One region of the Bacillus sp. SH7-1 genome, then DNA from elsewhere that is predicted to be linked to it. Evidence: riboswitches for the same ligand, from Rfam matches in the RefSeq annotation. Region 1 holds a riboswitch; the other holds the start of a gene.
What was found. A riboswitch is a leader RNA that binds a small molecule or an ion and turns the genes downstream of it on or off. The one in region 1 is predicted to bind cyclic di-AMP.
Positions count from the first base shown of each region.

Region 2: it holds a riboswitch for cyclic di-AMP, as region 1 does, so the genes downstream of both, DN390_RS20490 (APC family permease) here and DN390_RS06175 (SipW-dependent-type signal peptide-containing protein) in region 1, are expected to answer to the same signal.

Region 1 covers NZ_QNUD01000006.1:108,363-116,243, reverse strand. The annotation lists gene DN390_RS06185 (hypothetical protein) at 25-411, shown strand; gene DN390_RS06180 (hypothetical protein) at 428-658, shown strand; cyclic di-AMP (ydaO/yuaA leader) riboswitch at 920-1,065, shown strand; gene DN390_RS06175 (SipW-dependent-type signal peptide-containing protein) at 1,162-1,266, shown strand; gene kdpF (K(+)-transporting ATPase subunit F) at 1,263-1,343, shown strand; gene kdpA (potassium-transporting ATPase subunit KdpA) at 1,363-3,030, shown strand; gene kdpB (potassium-transporting ATPase subunit KdpB) at 3,044-5,134, shown strand; gene kdpC (K(+)-transporting ATPase subunit C) at 5,151-5,732, shown strand; gene kdpDN (KdpD-like non-kinase potassium sensor) at 5,789-6,943, shown strand; gene DN390_RS06145 (MFS transporter) at 6,966-7,881, opposite strand, start outside.
Region 2 covers NZ_QNUD01000026.1:69,233-77,113, forward strand. The annotation lists gene DN390_RS20490 (APC family permease) at 1-1,400, opposite strand, end outside; cyclic di-AMP (ydaO/yuaA leader) riboswitch at 1,545-1,691, opposite strand; gene DN390_RS31245 (hypothetical protein) at 1,832-1,960, shown strand; gene panE (2-dehydropantoate 2-reductase) at 2,016-2,960, opposite strand; gene DN390_RS20500 (hypothetical protein) at 3,136-4,611, shown strand; gene trhO (oxygen-dependent tRNA uridine(34) hydroxylase TrhO) at 4,869-5,828, opposite strand; gene DN390_RS20510 (Nramp family divalent metal transporter) at 6,304-7,599, shown strand; gene DN390_RS20515 (M23 family metallopeptidase) at 7,655-7,881, opposite strand, start outside.

The DNA.
Region 1 (7,881 bases):
TTTATGCTAAGGAGGATGAGGTACATGGAACTAACACTTATTTGTGTTGGAGAAGAAAGCAAGGTAAATAGTTTAAGAGATTTAGTAGCATTTCAACATGAGTTAATTATTTTTACAGCAAATGAAGAGATAGCGGCTGAAGTTAGGGATTGTGGATTTGATTGGACGTATAGTTGTAGCAAGGAGCAGGATTTTACTAGTATTTGTGAGTGTGTTAAGAAGGTGATTTTACTAGGGGATGAGCTTCAAATCGTTAGCTTCTTCACAGAACACATCCGCTTTTCTTTTCAAGCACCTATTACTGTTGTTACAAGGAATAAACGATATCCAGCAAGGCTCTATGAAACAATTGGAGCTACATTTGTCGTGTTTACGAATTGTGATAATATTTCTTTTTTATTTTTTGAATAGGGCGGAGGAAAAGAAGATGAAGGTGTTGTTACTAGGAGATATAGCAAATCGTTGGGCGGTATCAGTAGATCGAGTTCAAGAATTGGTGGTGCTCGATCCTATTTTTCCAAGGCCCTATATCATATTGCCGTCAAAAGACGCTTTATATTTAAAAACAGATGTTATCGAATATGAGCAGTTACATGCAGAATTGTCACAAGTTTATATTCGCGGGAGAAATTTACGTGCTTTTTTACGAGGAGAATAAATAGTGTATGAAAAAAGAGCGAATGCGAGGTGCAACAAGCTATGCACTTCATGTCATTCGCTCTTTTTATTTCGTATTTAAAAGGTTATTTCTGTGAAAAAGAAAGAAAAGACGAGAAAACAGGTGAAAGAATATTAATAACACTCAATGTAAGCGTTTAAATAGATGGATATTTTCTTATTTTCAGTAATTTTCCTCTTTACAAGTTAAATATAGAGGAGTATATTTACTCTCATAAATCATTCATAAAATTTCCAAAAAAACCTAAAATCGCTGAGTTCCAGAAATGGAGCGGGGGAACCAATTTTGTGCATCGTCACTTGGGGTGAATCTTTCAGTTTTGAAAGTAGGGCTACTCTTTAGGCCCGAATCCGACAGCTAACCTCGTAAGCGTTTAGAGAGGAGGTTTACTTTGTGTTGTTCATTTCGAACACTAAGTAGAGCTTAGTGTTCTTTTTTTGATAATCTGATGGTAAATTTTTACAGTAGGGAGAGGGATAGCTATGTTAGATGTTGTAATGATCGGAATTTTTGTTGTGTTAGTCGCATCGATGGCAAGTCTTGCAAGTTGGTCAGATAAAGTTGTGAAAGAAGGGAAGCAATCATGACGATTGCCTTATCGGTTATTGTTGCAGTAATTACGGTGTACTTAGTGTATGCATTATTAAATCCGGAAAAGTTTTAATTAGGGGGAGTCATTCATTATGATCTGGGTCGCAGTTGTTATTACAATGCTATTGTTTATTCTTGTGGCAAAGCCAACGGGAATTTATTTAGAGAAAGCCTTTCAAGGTAGCAAAAAGCTAGATCAAGTATTCGGGCCTTTTGAAAAACTTATTTTTAAAATTACGGGTGTAAAAGAATACAATCAAACGTGGAAACAGTACGCACTATCATTAGTTTTATTAAATGGATTTATGATTGTTGTCGTATATTTCATTTTCAGACTACAAGGAGTATTGCCATTAAATCCAGCACACATTGAAGGAATGGAGCCCACACTCGCTTTTAATACAGCAATTAGTTTTATGGCTGATACAAATTTACAGCATTATAGCGGTGAAAATGGTTTATCGTATTTATCACAATTAATTGGGATTACATTTTTAATGTTTGCAGCACCGGCAACGACATTAGCACTCGTTATGGCATTTATAAGAGGGCTCGCTGGAAAAGAACTCGGTAACTTTTTCGTTGATTTTACAAGAGCGTTAACGAGAGTATTTCTTCCTATCGCATTTATTGCGGCGCTAGTCTTTGTCGCACTTGGTGTACCACAAACGTTAGACGGTGCAGTTACAGCACAAACAATCGATGGGGCAAAGCAAAATATATTACGCGGGCCAGTTGCATCATTTGTTTCCATTAAGGAACTTGGAAATAACGGCGGTGGATTTTTCGGAGCAAACTCTACGCACCCTTTTGAAAATCCAGGGCAAATGAGTAATATTTTGCAAATGATGCTTATGATGTTATTGCCAACAGCACTACCATTCACGTACGGACGAATGGTAGGAAATAAAAAACAAGGACGTATTCTTTTCGTTTCACTATTCATGGTGTTTTTACTAGGGTTTATAACGATTACGACATCTGAACTAAACGGGAATCCGGCATTAAATGGAATGGGTATTGAACATATACAAGGAAGTACAGAAGGAAAAGAAGTAAGGTTCGGAACAGTATTTTCTTCCCTTTATGCGACTGTAACGACAGCTGCTGAAACAGGGGCTGTTAATACGATGCATGATACGTTAACACCAATTGGTGGATTAGTTCCACTTGTAAATATGATGTTAAATACAGTATATGGCGGCGTTGGAGCAGGTTTTGTGAACATTATTATGTATGCGATTATCGCAGTCTTTATATCTGGATTGATGGTTGGACGGACACCAGAATTTTTAGGTAAGAAAATTGAAGGTAAGGAAATGAAATTAATTGCGGTAACGATACTATTTCATCCACTGCTTATTTTAGGATTTTCAGCATTAGCACTTTCAACAAGTTTAGGAACGGATGCTATTTCTCATTCCGGTTTCCACGGTTTGACGCAAGTGGTATATGAATATACATCGTCAGCTGCGAATAACGGATCTGGATTTGAAGGATTAGCGGATAATACACCGTTTTGGAATATTACAACTGGTTTAGTTATGTTTTTAGGTCGCTATTTCAGTTTAATTACAATGCTAGCTGTGGCAGCTTCATTGAAAGAAAAGACGGTTGTACCAGAAACAGTCGGAACGTTCCGTACGGATAATAGTTTATTTGGCGGCATTTTCATCGGAACAATTGTAATTGTCGGTGCATTAACATTCTTCCCGATGTTAGTACTTGGTCCAATTGCAGAATTTCTTACATTGAAGTAATGGAGGGTAAATGATGAGACCGGTAGTAGTAAAAGAAAAAAGAGTAAATGAATCACAAATACATGCTGTAGAAGATGAGGTTAGACAAGCGAAAACGATGGATCGTGATATCGTGACACATGCGATGAAACAATCCTTTGCGAAATTGAGTCCGAAAGTCATGATAAAGAATCCAATTATGTTTGTTGTGGAAATTGGATTTATCATTACGTTCATTTTATCGTTTCTTCCAAGTAGTTCCAGTAGTGTACCAGGATGGTTTAATATAACAGTTTCTCTCATTCTATTATTTACAGTTTTATTTGCTAACTTTGCAGAAGCGTTAGCGGAAGGGCGGGGGAAAGCGCAAGCCGATTCTTTAAAACAGTCGAAGAAAGATGTGTTTGCAAATGTTGTAAAAGAAAATGGAGACATCGCTCAAGTTTCAGCAACCGATCTTAGAAAAGGTGACGTTGTTATTGTAAAACAAGGAGAAATGATTCCAAGTGATGGGGAAGTCATAAAAGGATTAGCATCTGTTGATGAATCTGCGATTACAGGGGAATCAGCTCCTGTAATAAAAGAAGCGGGCGGTGATTTTTGTTCCGTGACAGGTGGAACGATGGTTGTAAGTGACGAGATTACGATTGTCATTACGAGTAATCCTGGTGAATCATTTATTGATAAAATGATTTCGTTAGTAGAAGGGGCTGCGCGTCAAAAAACGCCGAATGAGATTGCTTTAAATACAGTATTAACGAGTTTAACGCTTATTTTCTTAATCGTTGTTGTGACGCTGCCGATTTTTACAAATTATTTAGGATTTCAAATTGATACAGCTGTACTTGTAGCGTTGTTAGTTTGTTTAATTCCAACGACAATTGGTGGATTATTATCAGCGATTGGTATTGCCGGGATGGACCGCGTGACAAAGTTTAATGTGTTAGCAATGTCGGGTAAAGCAGTAGAAGCTGCGGGCGATATTAATACAATTATTTTAGATAAAACGGGTACGATTACTTTCGGGAACCGAATGGCTCATACATTATTACCTGTAGGAAATGAAACGATTGAGCAAGTTGGAAAGTGGGCTGCAATTGGCTCAGTTTTAGATGAAACACCAGAAGGTCGATCGGTTATTGAATATGTAAAAACGAAATCGATATCATATAATCGAGAAATTGCAGAACAAGGTGAGTTTGTTCCGTTTAAAGCAGAAACGAGAATGAGTGGTGTTGATTTACAGGACGGAACGAAAGTGAGAAAAGGTGCTGTAGGTAGCGTAATTGAATGGGTTCAGTCACAAGGTGGAACGATTCCGAAAGATGTAAATCAAAAAGCAGATTTCATTTCAAAAGAGGGCGGAACACCACTTGTAGTTGCAGTGGATAATCGTATTTACGGTTTAATTTATTTAAAGGATACAGTAAAACCTGGTATGCGTGAACGTTTTGAACAATTACGCCAAATGGGGATTAAAACGGTTATGTGTACAGGGGATAACCCATTAACAGCAGCAACAATTGCAAAAGAAGCTGGAGTAGATGAATTTGTTGCTGAGTGCAAACCAGAAGATAAAATTGCGGTTATTAAAGCAGAGCAAGATAAAGGAAAACTCGTAGCGATGACAGGTGATGGTACAAATGATGCGCCGGCATTAGCGCAGGCTGACGTTGGATTAGCGATGAATAGTGGTACAACAGCTGCGAAAGAAGCAGCGAATATGATTGATTTAGATTCGAATCCAACGAAGATTATTGAGGTAGTAGGAATCGGTAAGCAATTGTTAATGACACGCGGTGCTTTAACGACGTTTAGTATTGCAAACGATATTGCAAAATATTTTGCAATCATTCCAGCGATGTTTACACTTGCGATTCCGCAAATGGAAGCATTAAACATTATGAAACTAACATCACCACTGTCAGCGATTTTATCAGCATTAATATTTAATGCAGTTATTATTCCATTACTCATTCCATTGGCGATGAAAGGTATCGCATATAAACCGATGAGTTCGAATGCACTACTTGGCCGAAACCTACTTATTTATGGGCTTGGCGGAGTGATTGTACCGTTCATTGGAATTAAAGTAATTGATATGATTGTCGGCTTGTTTATATAAGGAAGAGGGGAAAGAGATGGCGAAGAAACAAAGTATACTATCACCAATCATCCGTATTACTTTTACATTTTTAGTGTTGTGCGGACTTGTATATCCGCTTATTGTTACTGGTATTGCACAAGCAGTAATGAAGGATAATGCGGATGGAAGTCTAATATATAATGATAAAAATGAAGTGATTGGTTCTAAATTAATCGGTCAAAATTTCACAGATCCACGTTATTTTCATGGGCGCGTTTCTAGTATTGAATATAAAGCAGAAGCATCTGGTTCAAATAACTATGCACCGTCTAATCCAGATTTAGAGAAACGAGTAGAGAAAAGTATTGAAGAGTGGAAGAAACAAAACCGGGCCGTACCAGTTAAAGAAGTGCCAATCGATTTAGTGACGAATTCAGGTTCAGGGCTTGATCCTGACATTAGTCCGAAGGCAGCTTCCGTGCAGGTAGAGCGCATCTCTAAAATAACGAATATTCCGAAAGAAATGCTAAATCAATTGATTAAAGATCAAACGGAAGGCGCGGCACTTGGTTTATTTGGAGAAGATCGCGTGAACGTCTTAAAGTTAAATTTAGAATTACAGAAACTAATGAAATAGTAACAGTGCTACCTCAATCTAACGGATTGAGGTAGCGTTGTTTCAAAAGAAAGGTTGTGAATGTTTTGTATGCAGATGACTATAAACCAACTTTTCAAAGGCGAACACCAGAAGAGTATTTAGAATATATTCGTCAGCAAAATCGCGGGAAGTTAAAGCTGTACGTGGGGGCTGCTCCAGGAGTAGGGAAAAGTTATAAAATGCTACTTGATGCTAGAGAGATGAAAAAGGACGGTATGGATATTGTAATTGGTTTAATTGAAACGCACGGGAGAAAAGAGACGGAAGACGCAATTACTAATTTAGAAAAAGTTCCTTTAAAAGAAATAGAGTATAAAGGAAAAGTATTTTATGAACTTGATGTGGAAGGAATTATAAAACGTGCACCGCAAGTCGTTGTTGTGGATGAACTCGCGCATAGTAATATTCCTGGATCTAAAAATAAGAAACGTTATATGGATGTACAGGAATTGCTAGATGGAGGTATATCCGTATTATCAGCGTTTAATATTCAACATTTAGAAAGTGTTCATGACATTGTAGCTCAAATTACGAATGTTAAAGTGCGAGAACGTATTCCGGATTTTATTTTGCAAAAAGCAAATGAAATTCAGCTCGTTGATGCAACACCGGAAGTATTAAGGAAGAGATTAATAGATGGAAAGATATATAAGGAAGAAAAAATTCAACAAAGCTTACAAAATTTCTTTACGCTCAATAATTTAGGGGCACTAAGAGAATTGTCACTTCGTGAAGTTGCCGATGATATGGACGAGAAAATTAGCCAAACAGTAATAGAACCGATTGGCGTAAAAGAAAAAATTCTTGTTTGTGTACAATACAGCTCAACAGCGGAGAAATTAATAAGACGAGGATGGCGCATGGCTGATCGGTTAAACGCTGAATTGTATGTATTAAATGTTGAAAGAGAAAATATAGACTCTCTTTCAGCAGGTAAAAAACAAACAATTGAAGAGTGGAAGTCGCTCACGAATCAATTTGATGCAAGTTTTGTGTTAGAAGAGGCGAAAGGGAGAAAGCCAGCAGATGTTATTATTGAAGTTGCGAAAAGATTACAAGTAACGCAAATTTTATTGGGGCAATCGGCAAGAACAAGGTGGGAAGAAATAAGAAAAGGCTCGATTGTAAATGAGATTATGAGACAAACGAAGCATATTGATATTCATATTGTTGCGGATCAACGAGCGTAAAATAGAGACCATCTGTAGGTCTCTATTTTACTTTTTGTGTGGCGGGGAAGCGTAGCATTTTCATCGCATATAAGATTATGATTAGAAACATAATTGCACCTAGGAAGAAAATCCAAAAGTAGTTTTGATTAAATAAAAGAAATCCACCTACAAGTGGTCCTGTGCTCATACCGAGATAGCGGATGAAGTTGTACATACCGATAGCAGTTGCACGTTCTTGTATGAATTCTTCCGTTAATAAAGTAGTGTGAGTTGGCATAGACAGTCCCATACTAAAACCGTATAAAGAGGTAACGATAATGATGAATGGAATGTTGATGCTATATGTGAAAGAGAATAAAGTGACACATATAATATTGAAGAAACTAGTAATGAATAAAGTTTGCTTTGTTGTGAGGCGCTTTTGCAAAAACTTGTAGCAATAACTTCCTAACATAATAGAAAGGGACATCGGTACAAACATAAGGCCAATTTCACTTGCAGTTAAATGAAATGAATTTGTTAAAATACTCGGTAAAAAAACGAGAAAGCAAAAGTAAATACAAAATTGAATAAAGCCAATAAGAGTAATAGAAAATCCAGTAGTATTTTTTAAGATACGCCAGTAATTCTTTTTTGCTTGCGGTTGCTTAATTACAGTTGGTTTTGTTTCTGGAAGTAGTGAGATATTTATAATTAATAAGAGAATGCCAAGCGTAGATAAAAACAGAAATACGGATAAGTGACCATTTATACTGCCGAGATAACCACCAATGAGGGGACCAATCGCAGGTGCGAGAGCAAGTAACATTTGATAAAGGCTCATTGCTTCTCCGCGTTCTTTTCCTTCAAATAAATCGCCGATAATCGTTGCTGCGACTACAGGTATAGCCGCTATTCCTATAGCTTGAACAGTTCTAAAGAATAGAAATAAATAAATGTTCGCTGAAAAAGCACAT
Region 2 (7,881 bases), on a different contig from region 1:
CGTTCACAAGTTTTTAAACTTAATTGGTCTCCTACCGCATCGTAATGCTTCTTAATTCGGTGGAACAAGAAGATAATGACCGGTAAGAAAATAAGGATTGACCAAACTTGTGCAAATTTAGTTAAAAAGAACATGCTCATTACGATAAAACTAATAACTGCACCAATTAAATTAACCGTTAATCTCAAAGCCCATCCTTCAGGTTTTTCACGAAGCCATTTTAATACCATTCCAGTTTGAGAAAGTGTAAATGGAATAAATACACCTACTGCATATAACGGAATTAAATGTTCTGTTTGCCCTTGGAAAGCTACAATTAAAATAATCGATGCGATTCCAAGTATAATAATACCGTTTGAGTAACCTAGGCGGTCTCCTCTAATCGTAAACATTCTCGGTATAAACTTATCTTTTGCAAGGTTAACTGCTAATAGCGGAAATGCAGAATATCCTGTGTTAGCAGCGAGGATTAATATTAAAGCTGTTGTACCTTGTATGAAATAGTACATGAAATTACGTCCAAATGTTTGTTCAGCAATTTGAGAAACAACTGTTACTTCTTTACTTGGAGTAATTCCGTAATAATAAGCTAAGAAAACAATCCCTGAAAATAACACTGCAAGTAATGCTCCCATTGCAAGCAATGTTTTCGCTGCATTGTTAGGTGCAGGATCCTTAAAGTTTGGAATTGCGTTAGAGATTGCCTCTACACCTGTTAAAGCCGAACTACCCGATGCAAATGCTCGTAACAGTAAAAACAAACTAATTCCTGCAACCGGCGTTCCAATTGGCGTGTGTAAAGTCGGTGAAACGTGTCCCGTTAAAATATTATATATCCCTACACCAATTAATATAAATAGTGCTAAAACGAATAAATAAACAGGATATGCTAAAACGGAAGCTGATTCCGTTACCCCTCTTAAATTTAAAATAGTAATAAATATAACAAATATAATCGCAATGATTACATTATGTGCATGTAAACTAGGAAAAGCAGATGTTAGCGCATCTGTACCTGCAGACACACTTACCGCAACTGTTAAAATATAATCGACCAATAAAGATCCTCCAGCAATTAAGCCTGGATTCATTCCTAAATTTTCTTTTGATACAACATATGCGCCCCCGCCATGCGGATAAGCAAAAATAATTTGGCGATAAGATAAAATAAGGGCTGTCAATAATACTAATACCCCAACAGCTATCGGAATAGAATACCAATAAGCGATTGCTCCAAGACCTGCTAAAGCAATTAATATTTGCTCTGGACCGTAAGCAACCGATGATAAAGCGTCAGAAGACAAAATTGCTAACGCCTTCGTTTTATTGAGCTTTTGTTCTCCAAGCTCAGTTGATTTTAACGGTCTTCCAATTAAAAATCTTTTAATAGATGAAACCACTGCTGTCCACTCTCCAATAATTTTGTACGAACTTTTCTGCTAGTTACAGCGGATAAACTATTTCTTCAGAAAACAAAAAATGTCTACAAGCCATAACGAAATAGACTTGTAGACATTATATTTTTTGTCGCACAAGCTCCACCTTCCTTCTCAATATAACGCTTACGAGGTTAGCTGTCGGATTCGGGCCTATGAGTAGCCCTACCTTTTTCAAGGATTCACCCCATTGGATTAAGTATTAATCCATAAGAACGGGTCCCCCGCACCATGCGGTTTCAGCGATTTAGAAAATTGAAACTGTGGATTATAATACTCCTTTATTTTCAAAATGTAAACAAAAATTTTGAAAAAGAAAAAATTTAAAATGATTGCGCATAATCCGCCAGTAAATATACATAATGAATACTAAAAAATCGATAAAGGAGACCCATATGTCTAAAGAAAAGAAGCCTATTTTTTCCGATTCCTATTTAGATGCGTTAGCAAATGAGATTAATCAATTATACGGTAAACGTGAACAGGAAATAAATTTGACAGATAGAACGAAAAGAAATAAATAATTTGTCATAAAAAAAGAAAGCAATACACTTATATATTGCTTTCTTTTTTATTTTTTCATACATCCAATTCTATTGCTAATCTGTTTAAGGTCATTTCTTCATACACTTTCAAATTTTGATATACTGCTCCTAATAATGGTGCTTCTATAGAAAATTGTTCTGCTACATCTAGTAAATATCCTTGTAAGTGCTGCCCTTCAATAGACGAACCTTTTTCCATATCCCGCTGCATCGATGACTTCATATCATATGATATTTTATCAATTGTTTTCATATGTTCCTTGGCAATCTCAGCCTTAACTGGTGCCCCAATACATCTCATAATTTGCATGCATTCTTCAAATAAGCTTCGTATAAAATCACGTCCACCTTCGCTTTCACGGATTGGTCCTATTGGTGCACGCATTAATGTTGTCACACCTGACATTACAGTAATAAATAAATATTTATGCCACATATCTTGCGTAATACTTTCACTTAAAACAAAACTAGATTTCGTATCTGCAAATGCTTTAGAAATATGCTTTATTCTCTCTGAATCTTGAGACTTAATTTCTCCATACACAAGTCTGTTGGCAGCGCTAGTTTGTACAATTTCTCCTTGATCGTTTAACGTCGTCTCGATAAAGCATAAACCGCCAATTACTTTTTCCTCGCCGAATTCTTTTTGTAATTGTGATAAATGAGCGATACCATTTAACAATGGAATGATTACAGTATTTTCACCTACAAACGGCTTCAAATCTTGAATTGCCTCGTTTAAGTGGTACGCTTTTGTTGAAAATAAAATGACATCAAATGGAGAAGTTCTATCTTCTTTCGTTATTAATTTCGGTTGGAAGGAAAAATCCCCGTTAACACTGCGAATTACAAGCCCTCTTTCCTCCAATTGTTTTTTCCTTTTACTACGAACAAGAAACGTAACATCTTCTCCCTTTTCAACTAATCGGCCACCAAAAAAACCTCCGACTCCACCAGCTCCTAATACTAAAATCCGCATACTACATCCCCCTTTTCAAAATAAAAATTTATAACTTTTCGTATACATAACATTATACATGTCCCCTGCTAAATAAGCTGAATTTTCATTCTTACTCAAGTATAAAACAGTGGTTATTTTCAAATAAATTTGGGCATGTTGTTTTTATAGCATATACGGAAAGGAAACAATGTAAATGGAGGCAATACAAACAATCGAAGAAAAAGATGTAACAACAGCTATATTTCAATTTATATTCCCGTTTTCTTTTAAAACTGGGTACGAACAAAATATGTTCCCTTTCTTACAAAAAAATGATTTTCGCCCTTTTCGACTCGACCATCTTGAAAATGAAAATACATACTACGGAAAGTTTCAAGTTTCACATCAAAATATGGAAGCATACTATCTTTCATTTACAAATAAAATTCTATTTCCTCATTCAGAGCATCAAAAAGGATTGCAACGTTATTCAAAGGACCTTAACTTAACTGGACATTTAACAACAAACCTTATTTCAATTCCATTCAAGATACACTCTATTGATGTAACACTTTGCCCTTATGAGCTTGGCTTCTTAACAATTCGAACAGAAGTAAATACTGCTCCAAACATGACTTTATCTGAAGCAATCGAATTCGCCGCTCGCTTCCGTGTACTTGAAACTAAAAATGATACAACTGAGACTATTTGTATTGAATGTAACGGAAAAAAGTATTCCCAAGTGGAAAGATTCATTTTTGGTTATTTATTTCATGGCGTAACAGATTTCTTTGAGAAGAAGAGATTAAGAAGCTCTTACTTTCAAACCTTTCCTTTCTTTGAAGACCAAAGAATGTACGTTCAAACTTTATTATCTATAAAAGTAGATATAGAACTAAATGAAGTGGATGTGTATCGCACTTCCAGTCTTTCCGGATTAACAAGTGATGGCAAGGCTTATGTAAGTGCAAATAACCTTCCTTATATTCATAATTATTTAAAGCTGCACGCTTACCAGAGATGGGCACCCAATCGCTATTTCATAATGGAAGAACATATTTTTACATGTATTACAAACGAAGCTGACGATGCAATAGCTAAACTTGCGAGTCAAATGTACGGAGAATTTTATTACGCTTTATTATTAAATCTATTCCATAAAATTGTTTTATTAAAAATGGCAAACGCCTATGCTGAGCTAAATATTGAACAAGATACTAATGAAATAGAGAAATTAATTTATTCAATCAATTCGTTCACTGCTAATTATTTTTCTTTAGAATTAGTATCCCAATCACAAAGTGAAGATATTTTCTTCCGCTTAAGAAAACTTTTTAATATTGAGGTTCTATACTCGAACGCGAAACAAAATCTTGATAGTTTGTTTAAATATCAAGAAAATGTTGCCTCTAAAAAAGATAGCCTTTTATTATTAATTTTAACGCTCTATTCTGTAGTGGGCCAAATGTTAGGATTTACTATGATTGACCTTTTAAGAAACACCGACTCAAACAAAATATCGTCGCCACTTGAATTTTTCGCACTTTTAATAGCAATTAGCGGCATCGTCATTTCACTTATTTTAGGTGCGCAAGGGTTATATCAATGGGGTGTACAGCATAGAAGAAGAAAAGCATGGGTAAAACAAACAGTGTTGTCTGCTGTGAGAGAGAAAGATGATACGAAGTAAAGAAGGTTGTTTTTACATTGAAATACGTGGTGCGCTACAGTAAATGAAATTTTTATCAGCGATTTTTCGGATATATCGGCGCATCTCGAAATATATCGGCGATTTTTTAAATATATCAGCGCAACTCAAAATATATCGGCGATTTTCCAGATATATCGACTTGCCGACAGAAACCGACCAAAAGCTGAACCGGACAATATAAAAAGAGTACTCCAACATAAAGTTTGGAGTACCCTTTTTTATTACACGAATTCCACTTACTTCCCTGCTTCGATCTTCTCTAACGCAGCAGCTACTTGTTCTTCAGTTAATTCATGTTGTATTACGTAGCGGTTACGTGGGCTTACACGGCATTCATGAGAACATGCACGTAAATACTTCGCTTCGTTTTCTTCAGAACATAAAATTTTCTTGTTACATTCTGGATTTGAACAGTTTACATAGCGCTCACAAGGTTCACCTGTAAAGTGGTCTTTACCAACAATAACATGTTCTTTTTGGTTTACTGGTACAGCGATACGCTCATCGAACACGTAACATTGTCCATCCCAAAGCTCACCTTGTACTTCTGGGTCTTTTCCGTATGTTACAATTCCGCCATGAAGCTGACTTACATCTTCATATCCTTCTCGAACTAACCAACCAGAAAACTTCTCACAACGAATTCCACCTGTACAGTACGTTAAAATCTTTTTACCTTCAAGTGTTTCTTTATTTTCTCTAATCCAGTCTGGTAATTCACGGAATGATTCAATATCCGGTTTAATCGCACCTTTAAAGTGTCCTAAATCAAACTCATAATCATTTCGTGCATCAATGATAACTGTATCTTCTTGTTTCATTGCTTCATAAAAATCTTTTGGCTCTAAATACTTCCCAGTTATTTCGTGTGGATTAATGTCATCTTCTAGACGAAGTGTAACTAACTCTGGACGAGGACGTACGTGCATTTTCTTGAATGCGTGCCCTTCTTCTTCATCTATTTTAAATACGATACCGTCAAAACGTGGATCGTTGTTCATTGCTTCCATGTATTTCTCTGTTTGTTCTACAGTACCAGAACAAGTTCCGTTAATACCTTCTTTAGCTACAAGGATTCTTCCTTTTAACTCAAGTGAATTACAAAATTCTAAATGCTCTGCCGCAAATTCTTCTGGGTTTTCAATTGTTGTGTACATGTAATATAGTAATACTCTATATGGTTTTGTAGTTGCCAATGTATTTCTACCACCTATCTAAATTTTAAAATCATGTATAAGTTAACGTTCATATCAAAACATATATAATAAGAAAATGAATCCATTTTCTTCTCTTTATACTATTTTCTATAAGTTAACAAAAATAAAAAACAAGATTACACACCAAAATACTGTGGTTATGTTGTAATCCCAATATATTATATATCATACAAATGCAATTCCATCAATTAATATGCTGTATTATCGACTTTATGTTCACATAAATTTCAAAATTAGTCCTTTAATTCATTATGTTTCCCCACGTCATCATGCCATAAACTCCCAATTTTTTATAACATCACACCATTCATTGTATAAAGACATATAATTTGCACTAAGGAAACATTTATGTTCAAATAAAAATATCACCTAGTACATTTAAATGTATTGAAATAAACAATAAGAATACTTACAATAATTTCATCAAGTTAACATTTTAAAGGGGAAAACTACTATGAATAAAGATATATCAAAAGATGAACAAGTCCCTTCTCAAAGTACAACTGTTCAATCCGCACATTTAGCATTAAGCGGACAAACGAAAGGCTTAAAAAGACTATTACCATTCTTAGGTCCTGCTTTTATCGCTTCCGTCGCTTATATTGATCCTGGCAATTTCGCGACAAATATTGCCGCTGGATCACAATATGGATATTTATTACTCTGGGTAATTCTTGCTTCTAATTTAATGGCTGTATTAATCCAAACTTTATCCGCTAAATTAGGAATTGCTACAGGTAGAAACCTTCCTGAAATCGCTCGAGAAAACTTCCCAAAACCTGTTTCCATCGGTTTATGGATTCAAGGGGAGCTCGTTATTATGGCGACAGATTTAGCTGAATTTATTGGAGCGGCACTCGGATTGTACTTATTATTCGGGATTCCAATGTTACCAGCCGCTTTAATAACAGCTGCCGGATCATTTATTATTCTTGAATTTCAACGCAGAGGTTTCCGTCCATTAGAAGCTATTATAACAGGGATGATTTTTATCGTTGTTATCGCTTTTGGTGTACAAGTTTTCTACGCAAAACCGGAATTAAGCCCTTTACTTTCAGGGCTATTTATTCCAAAATTCCAAGGCGTGGATAGTATCTTATTAGCAGCTGGTATTTTAGGCGCGACAGTTATGCCACATGCAATATATTTACATTCCGCTTTAACGCAGCGCCGAGTAGTCGGAACAAATGATGAACAAAAGAAAAAGATTTTCCGCTTTGAGTTTATTGATATCATTATCGCAATGGTTATCGCTGGAGCAATTAATGCAAGCATGTTAATTGTTGCTGCTGCACTATTCTTTAAAAACGGCTTGCATGTTGAAGATCTTGATGTTGCTTTTAATCAATTTAGCAACTTAGTCGGTCCTGCATCCGCTGCTTTATTTGGAATCGGACTTTTATCAGCAGGTTTATCTAGCTCCTCAGTCGGTACAATGTCTGGTGACATTATCATGCAAGGATTCATTCGAATGCATATTCCGTTATACTTACGCCGATTTATTACAATGATTCCACCATTAGTTATTATCGCTTTAGGTGTAAATCCAACTTACGCTCTAGTCATGAGCCAAGTCGTCTTATCATTCGGTATTGCTTTTGCATTAGTACCACTTATTATGTTTACAAGTAGTAAAAAAATTATGGGTGTACTCGTTAATCACCGCATAACTACCTTTATCGCTTGGATCATTGCTGTACTTGTTATCATTTTAAATATTTTCTTACTGTATCAAACATTTGTAGGGTAATGAGAAAAGGTATTCCAAAAACTGGAATACCTTTTCTTAATGAAGTAAATCTCTTCTAATTACCTCTTATATATGTGCCTCTTTCCGGCATTATCGCACCTTTTTCAGTTTGAAAGTACAGTGGCAGTCCTTCCGCTAAAAACATACTTACCTTTGATGGATCCTTCCTTTGATGATGAATATGTAAATGGGGCTCACTTGAACTTCCTGAGTTACCGACTTGAGCAAGAATCTCTCCTTCATTTACACGTTGTCCTTCCCTCACTTTAATTGACCCTTGCT